Regions from separate parts of the Shewanella sp. 1311 genome, predicted to be linked through region 2. Evidence: predicted binding sites of a transcription regulator. Region 2 holds the regulator's gene; the other holds the start of a gene.

Region 1 (4,217 bases), 900 kb from region 2:
GAGAACAAAACCGCCGTGACAGACCAAAGGGAAGACGCGCAACCGACGGCTGAGCATCTTCATCCAATTACTGGGGGCGAGTTTGAATAAATGCGGGTAGATCACGCATCTCACTAAACCAAAGTGCCGTCGCTGGGGCAACCTTGCGCCAATCTAACTCTGGATGTCTAAAGTCCACATAATCAAGCAGGCAAATCAAGGCTAATTGCGGTGCCTGAATCGTGGTTTGGGTGATCACGGTTTGCAGCTCAACCTGCATAAGTCCACGCAGCAATGCTTGTTCAAAACGGGCCGTCCAAAAAGCCGATCTCACACCTTCATCTTCACGCATCTGCTCTTGGCGCAATTTTACCGCGCTATCGATTAAGCCTTTTATCAAGGAATACTGACACTCCAACACCCAGTTATGACTTGAGATCCCAAACATCTTACGATCGCCAAGCTCAGCATCTAGGTAACGCATAATCACTTCGCTATCAAATAGTGCCACGCCATCGTTGGTGATAAGACAAGGGATCTGTCCTAACGGGTTAGCATCGAGTAATTCAGCGCTGTTTTCAAAGGGATTGACTAGCAGCTCTTCAATATTGTTAATCCCTAAATACTGGATCAACGCTCTAACACAACGGGCATAGGGTGAAGCTTGAGAACTTAACAACTTCATCAAAAATTTCCTTTTATTTGCATTAAACGCTATGGCTATTAAGGGGTGAGAACAGTTTGCTCTCACCGCCTATATAAAATGGGATCACCAATATTTTTCTACGGTAATTTGTCCCGGAGCACGACGTAAATTCTTCACCAATCCCTTATCGAGTAAGGCACTTTGTGCGCCATTTATCATACCGGGATTGCCGCAAATCATGACTTGGGAATCAGCGGCACTTAAGGTTAATCCTGCCTTTTGCTCGATTTCACCCGAGACTATGCCCTCGGGAATACGACACTGCAATGCATCGGCCAAGGGTTCACGGGTCACACTCAAAACTAATATAAACTGTGCTGGGTATGTGCGTTCTAACTCACGCAGCTTATCAAGATACGCCAAATCCTGCGCCTCGCGCACGCCATATACAAGCACCACTTTTTCAAAACGCTCCCAAGGTTCATGGGTGTCGAGCATAGACAAAAACGGCCCTACCGCTGTACCTGTGGCCAAAAACCATAAGTGCTTGCCTTGGAGTTCACCCTTAGGAATTTCCGCTAAGGTCATGAAACCGGTCGCGGTTGAGGTGATTTCAATTTCATCGCCTATGACAAGGTTGTGTAATTGAGGCGATAACAGACCGTCCTCTACCGCAACGGCGAGCACTTCGGCATAGGGTTTATCGGGGGAATTTACTAAGGAGTAAGCTCTGGCAACACGCTTATCATCTTGCATTTGACTTAACTTGATAAACTGACCAGGAATAAATGGGGCTAACTCGGCGGCGATGCGCAATGAAAATAACTTATCGCTCCAATCAATACGTTCTATAACTTGTCCCCTAGTCCACATAACTTGCCCTCAAGCGAAACGTTAAATAGGCTTCCAGCATAGACTTTTTTCCGCATAACAAAAACCCCTTATGATAAGGGGCTTATGACGATAGAACCGAAAACAACAGAGCGTTAACTGGCACTCGATTGTGTCTCATCTGTCTTCTTGTTAAAGCTATCCCTAAAGGCCTGTAAACCCTCTTGCACTAAACCGTAGGTTTTATCGACACCATCGGCAATATCACCCTGCAATACTTTAAGACCAGACAGAATATCTTTCGCTTCTTTAAAGCCGTTATCAATTGCACCACCAATAATCCCCATAAAGCTATCGAGTTGATCGCTTAGACTCATACCCGAATTTTGTTGCTGGTGAATGCTAAAAAACTGCGTCGCAAAACTCACGATACGATCTGCAGTCGCTTCTGGCGACGTATCTACGCCATTATCGTAAGCAGTTTGAATCGCGTTCTCGCCCATAGTAGGCGCTAACTCTTTATTAATCGACTCTATCGCAGCGCGATAAAGCAAGGTCATAGACTGATCGCCTGACTTGATATTCACATCTTGCTGTGCCGATAGAATAGCTTGATTCATCAGCTGCTTACTCGTTTGCTGCGCGGTTTGTTTCGAGGTCACTTCGGTGGTTTTCGCGTCCTTCGAATCACCCACTTCGGTACCCTTAGGCGCCGTATTTTCAGCATATTTTTTCTGCGGCAAAGGGGTACTTTGCACTTGAGAGGGTTTATTGATTTCCATGATGACTATCCATTCAATTCGGGTCGACTTTATTATCGACCAAAATTTGACCAGCTTTAGTAATTTTTAGAATTGAAGTACCATCGTGACCACAAGGCCATGATAAGGCCCGTATAAATTGAGTGGGTTCATTCTTTATAAAGTGCATAAAGCGCCATCCACCCGCATGCAGATCATTACTATCGTCGAGCTTAGACAAAAGCTAATAGAAAAGGATGTTACACCATGGCAGCAGGCCGCAATTTGAGTCATTTCCGCTTTCACGTGTTTACACGAATGCTTAAGCGCACTACTGAGCACTATATGGGCATCAATATTAAACGCCTTAGTTTGCTCACTGGTCTTATTATCTTAACTTGCCTCAGCCTCGCACCGATTAGCCAAGCCCATGCGGAAAACAGGCTGATTATTTTAGTCAGACATGCCGAAAAAGCCGACACGCCAGCTAATGACCCGCAGTTATCACCCAAGGGGGAAATGCGCGCAACGTCACTGATCACCGCCTTGAGCCGCACGCCGTTGTCGCAACTCATCGCGACTCAATACCTGCGAACCCAGCAAACACTCGCGCCTATCGCCGAGGCTCGCCATTTGCCCGTGACGATAGTCGAAGCAGCAAAGCCTATCGAAGAACATATTCAGCAGATTGTCGAACAAGTGCATGCGGTACAAGGTAATACGCTCATCGCTGGTCATTCAAACACAGTGCCATTGATCATCAAAGCCCTGGGTGGACCTGAGATCCAAGCGATCGGCGAAGAGGACTACAGTCAGCTGTTTTTACTCTCTCTCAATGATGGCCAACCCGCAAGCTTGATCTCCACCCGCTACGGACAAGAATAAGGATAAATAACATGAGTGAACTCAATTGGTTTATGTGGGGACTCGATCTGTTTTCAGGACTGTTTTTGATCGTTATAGGACTCGCAGTACTCGCGGTTATTTACATGTATATCGCAGATAAAATGCAGACCAAACAAGCGGTAAGACATAACTATCCCGTGATTGGTCGTTTTCGATATCTGTTCGAAAAACAAGGTGAGTTTTTCAGACAATACTTTTTTGCCCAAGACAGGGAAGAATTGCCCTTCAACCGTGCTGAACGCAGCTGGGTGTACCGCGCCGCCAAAAATGTCGATAGAACCATAGCCTTTGGTTCTACTCGTCCCTTGGATACAGCTGGTACTATTATGTTTATGAATACCGCCTTCCCAACCCAAGATGAAGATATCACTCCTATTCATCCGCTGACGATTGGCACTCACTGTCGTCAACCTTATACGACTCAAGCCATTTGCCATATTTCAGCCATGAGTTTTGGCGCCCTATCTCGTCCAGCCATCACCGCCCTTTCCCATGGCGCAGCGCAAGCGGGTTGCTGGCTTAATACGGGTGAAGGCGGTTTGAGCCCATATCATCTCAAAGGTGGCTGCGATCTCGTCTTTCAAATTGGAACAGCAAAATATGGCGTTCGCAATGAACAAGGACATTTAGACGATGAAAAACTGAAAGCGATAGCGATTCATCCTGAAGTCAAAATGTTCGAAATCAAAATGAGCCAAGGCGCAAAACCAGGCAAGGGTGGCATTTTACCCGGTATTAAAGTGACCGCTGAGATTGCCCATATTCGCGGTATTCCAGAGGGGCACGACTCAATCAGCCCCAATGGCCACATCGAATTTAAGTCAGTAAACGATATTTTGGATATGGTTGAGCGAGTACGTGAAGTTACAGGTAAACCTACCGGCATCAAAGCCGTACTCGGCGATGTGCAGTGGCTGGAAGATTTATGTGATGAAATTGAACGCCGCGGCGAAGACTCAGCTCCCGACTTTTTCACCTTAGACAGCGCCGATGGTGGCACAGGCGCAGCACCGCAACCATTAATGGATTATGTCGGATTACCGCTGAAAGAAAGCTTACCTATCCTAGTCAATATCTTGATCCAACGCGGCTTGCGTAAACGCATCAAAGTCATC
Region 2 (4,217 bases):
TGGCACTTCTTCCTCTGCTTTAAACTTGCCTGAACCATGCAGTTCATCAAGCAATGCCTCAAACTCATCATCAGTGATGTCATCACCCGATGCTGAAGGCGCTTTAACTGGCGCAGCTGGCTTAGCGACCACAGGTTCAGACGCCACAGCGGTAGCAGCCGCAGGGCCTTTTCCTGAGCCATGAAGCGCATCTAACAAAGCTTCAAATTCAGCATCGTTGATATCATCAATACTTGAAGATGAGCTATTACTTATCTCTGCGGGAATGTCTTGTGGGACGGGAGTTTCAACAATGGCTTCAACGACAGGCTCTGGTTCGACAACTTCTACCACCTCTGCAGACGCAACTTCAGATGGCAATGGCGCACCTGAACTCAGCATTTTAAGTCTAGACAACAGGCCTGACTCAGCGGGATCTTGTTGTTCGCCCTGCTGCGTTTGAGCAAACATGGTATTAATAGCATCAACAGCCTGCAAAATAATATCCATCAGCTCTGCGTTTACGCTGCGTTTGCCTGTGCGCAATAGATCGAAGGTATTTTCAGCCTCATGACACACATCGACCATGGGAGTTAAGCTAAGAAAGCCTGCGCCACCTTTAACGGTATGAAACCCTCGGAAAATGGCGTTTAGCAAGTTTGTGTCATCAGGATTATTTTCAAGCGCAACGAGTTGCTCTTGCAGAAGCTCTAAAATTTCACCGGCTTCGATTAAAAAGTCCTGGAGTATCTCTTCATCTACATCAAAGGCCATCAAATTGACTCCCAGTTAGAAACCCAGACTCGATAGAAGATCATCCACTTCGTCTTGACCCGTTACTACATCTTGACGAAGCTCGGCATTCATTATCGGCCCTTCCGCTTCAATATTATTTTTCTGAGCAATCTGAGTTTCAATCATAGGTTGCTCACCAAATACCGTCAGCATAGAAACCAGATTACTTTCAACTTCCATTACTAGATCAATAACACGACGGATTATTTGTCCTGTTAAGTCTTGAAAATCTTGCGCCATCAAAATTTGATTCAGCAATTCACGTAATCGAGTCGAGTCATTTGCACTACGGGACATAAGATCTTGGACATCGTGACAAAGAACCTTAAATTCGCTCAGTGCTATCTCGCGTCGCATTAATCTGTCCCAAGATGGCATGACTTTTTGAATATTAACCGTTACGGCATTGGCCAAAGGTAAACATTCTTCAACCGCATCCATGGTTTTATTTGCCGCTTGTTCAGTCATGTCAATAACGTAATTTAAACGTTGCTTGGCATCGGGAATTTCTGTATTGGCTAATTCAGAAAGACGATTATCAACTTGAAAATCCATCAGCGCACTATGAAGTTGCCGAGTTAATTTCCCTACCTCTTCGAATAATTCTCGTTGCAGTGGAGCTGCAAGCTCCCGAAATAAATCATCTGCCTGACTTTGCTCACCTGCACTTAATAATTCAACAAAGTGCTGAGCTTGCTCGAGCGTGATGAGCCCTGATGTTTGTGACTTCATAGCTCATCCTTGCTCAAGCGAGTCGTTCGAATATTTTATCTAACTTCTCTTTCAGCGTTGCAGCGGTAAAAGGCTTAACCACATATCCATTCACTCCCGCTTGAGCGGCAGCAATAATCTGTTCACGTTTTGCTTCAGCAGTTACCATTAATACGGGTAAATGCTTTAGCGAATCATCTGCGCGAATTGCTTTTAACAGATCGATCCCTTGCATGCCGGGCATATTCCAATCTGTAACAACAAAATCAAAATCCCCCTTTTGCAACATCGGCAGGGCTGTTGAGCCATCGTCTGCTTCTTGGGTGTTGTTAAACCCCAAGTCTCGCAACAAGTTCTTGATGATACGCCTCATTGTCGAAAAATCGTCAACAATGAGAATCTTCATATTCTTGTCCAAGGTTTCCTCCGGTGAGCTGACATTCTGTGCTCGATTAATAATTATACTTATGTCCAGTGCTTGAGTTTAGCTTTCAATCGCAACATTGCCTGACTTAATATCTGGCTAACCCGCGATTCACTGACTTCAAGAATGGCGCCAATCTCTTTTAAATTCAATGCTTCATCGTAGTACAGGGATAACACTAATGCATCTCTTTCAGGCAATAATTTAATTGCCTCAACCAGAGCAGAATGAAATTGGTTCTCAGCTAATGCTTCAAATGAATCATCATCGGACCGATCACTCACTGTAAGTATATCCTGAGATACGCCTAAGTCTTCTATCCCTATGATTTTTCCGACAGAAACATCGTTAAGAATATGATGGTACTCATCGAGCGTCATATCAAGTTTTTCTGCAATTTCTGTGTCGCGTGCATCACGACCCAGCGCTTGCTCTAACTCATCTATAGCGTGTGCAACCTTGCGGTTGTTACGATGAACGGAACGAGGGACCCAATCGCCGCGGCGGATTTCATCTAACATGGCCCCACGTATGCGTATGCCGGCGAAGGTTTCAAATTTCGCACCCTTGCCACCATCAAACTTGGCTGATGCTTCTAATAACCCCATCATCCCAGCTTGGAGTAAATCATCTAACTGCACGGAGGCAGGTAGTCTGGCGAGTAAATGATGCGCAATTCTTTTAACCAACGGAGCATACTGTTCAACGATCGACGATTTATTGTCTAAACAAGTATACGCAGCGGCTTTATTCACTCGTTTTTTCCTCTTGAAAATCTGGTCGTTGTACTAAACGCTCAACGAAAAACTCCAAATGCCCACCAGGTTGCTGCGGTACAGGCCAGCTTAGAATTTTATTTGCCAACCCTTGATACGCAATCGCTGCTGGTGATTTAGGATACGCTTCAACCACCAATTTTTGTTTACGAACTGATTTACGTAAGTTTTCGTCAAATGGAATTGTTGCAACCAATTCAAGGGCGACATCCAAAAATCTGTCGGTCACTTTACTGAGTTTAGCAAATAATTCCATACCTTCGCGTAAACTACGCACCATATTGGCAACTATTTTAAAACGGAACACGCCATGCTCACGGCTGAGGATTTTTATCAGGGCATAGGCATCGGTAATTGATGTGGGTTCATCACAAACAACGACCAGCACATCCTGCGATGCACGTGAGAAACTGAGCACCATATCTGAAATCCCAGCAGCAGTATCTACGACTAGAATATCAAACTGAGTCCGCATCTCACTAAATGCGCGAATTAACCCGGCATGTTGCGCTGGACTTAATTCCACCATCCCTTGTGTTCCTGAAGTGGCTGGCACTATGCCAATCCCTTTAGGGCCACGAACGATAATATCGTCAAGCTCTGCATCACCAGAGAGAACATGGGAGAGGTTACGCTCGGCACGAATACCCAGCATGACATCGACGTTTGCTAAGCCAAGGTCAGCATCAAGTACCAAGACACGCTTGCCTTTTTCGGCTAATGCCACAGCTGTATTAATGGAGACGCTGGTTTTACCAACGCCACCTTTACCACCTGTGACCGCGATTACTTTCACTTTTTCGTTATAGGGTTGATTCATCATACGTAAACCACTTGCTTGATCCAGGGTCATAAATCTACTCAAATGCACAGGCCATATTATCTGACCACGCTGTGTCTTGTAATGATTGTTGTTCTGTACTATCTAACGCTGCGAGTGCCTGCTGGGCTAAATCTAAGGTATCCGCAACTTTCATATCTTCAGGAACTCTTTGTCCATCAGTAACATAACTTAATGGTAATCCGTTTTGGATCAACACACTTAATGCCCCTGCTAACGACACAGATTCATCGAGTTTTGTGAGAACGACACCAGATAGGGGAATGCGTTTAAAATGATTGACTGCATCTTGCAGCACACGGCGCTGTCCTGTCGCAGACAGTACCAGATAACTGCGGATAGGTATCCTGCTATTTGCAGTTAAATTATCAAGTTGCTGGTAAAGACGCATATCTCGCTGTCCCATGCCAGCCGTATCTATCAATACTAGCTTGCGATTCCTAAACTGATAGAGAATTTGCTCTAATTCATTCAGATCATGAGCTTGCTTTACTGGACAGCCCATTATTTTGCCATAAGTTGCTAATTGCTCATAGGCTCCGATGCGATAATGATCTGTCGTTATCAAAGCCACATGCTCAGCACCGTGATGGGCAGCAAAACGGGCTGCTAGTTTCGCTAACGACGTGGTTTTACCCACACCCGTTGGCCCCACCAATGCCACCACGCCGCCCTGTTTAACAATATCATC

What was found. The regulator FliA, encoded in region 2, starts transcription of late flagellar genes. The targets are predictions, from matches to a motif close to CTAAAGNTNNNNNNNNNNNNGCCGATA.
Region 1: the regulator FliA is predicted to act here: its motif matches at 2,272-2,298, upstream of AC5YB3_RS08395 (DUF5610 domain-containing protein).

What each region holds. Positions count from the first base shown of each region.
Region 1 is NZ_CM181686.1:1,849,084-1,853,300, forward strand. Features, by position in the region: gene AC5YB3_RS08380 (hypothetical protein) at 1-53, shown strand, start outside; gene AC5YB3_RS08385 (glutathione S-transferase N-terminal domain-containing protein) at 68-664, opposite strand; gene AC5YB3_RS08390 (ferredoxin--NADP reductase) at 749-1,498, opposite strand; gene AC5YB3_RS08395 (DUF5610 domain-containing protein) at 1,612-2,238, opposite strand; gene AC5YB3_RS08400 (histidine phosphatase family protein) at 2,464-3,081, shown strand; gene AC5YB3_RS08405 (FMN-binding glutamate synthase family protein) at 3,093-4,217, shown strand, end outside.
Region 2 is NZ_CM181686.1:949,417-953,633, forward strand. Features, by position in the region: gene AC5YB3_RS04250 (chemotaxis protein CheA) at 1-753, opposite strand, end outside; gene AC5YB3_RS04255 (protein phosphatase CheZ) at 769-1,506, opposite strand; gene cheY (chemotaxis response regulator CheY) at 1,520-1,903, opposite strand; gene AC5YB3_RS04265 (RNA polymerase sigma factor FliA) at 1,951-2,664, opposite strand; gene AC5YB3_RS04270 (MinD/ParA family protein) at 2,657-3,538, opposite strand; gene flhF (flagellar biosynthesis GTPase FlhF) at 3,543-4,217, opposite strand, start outside.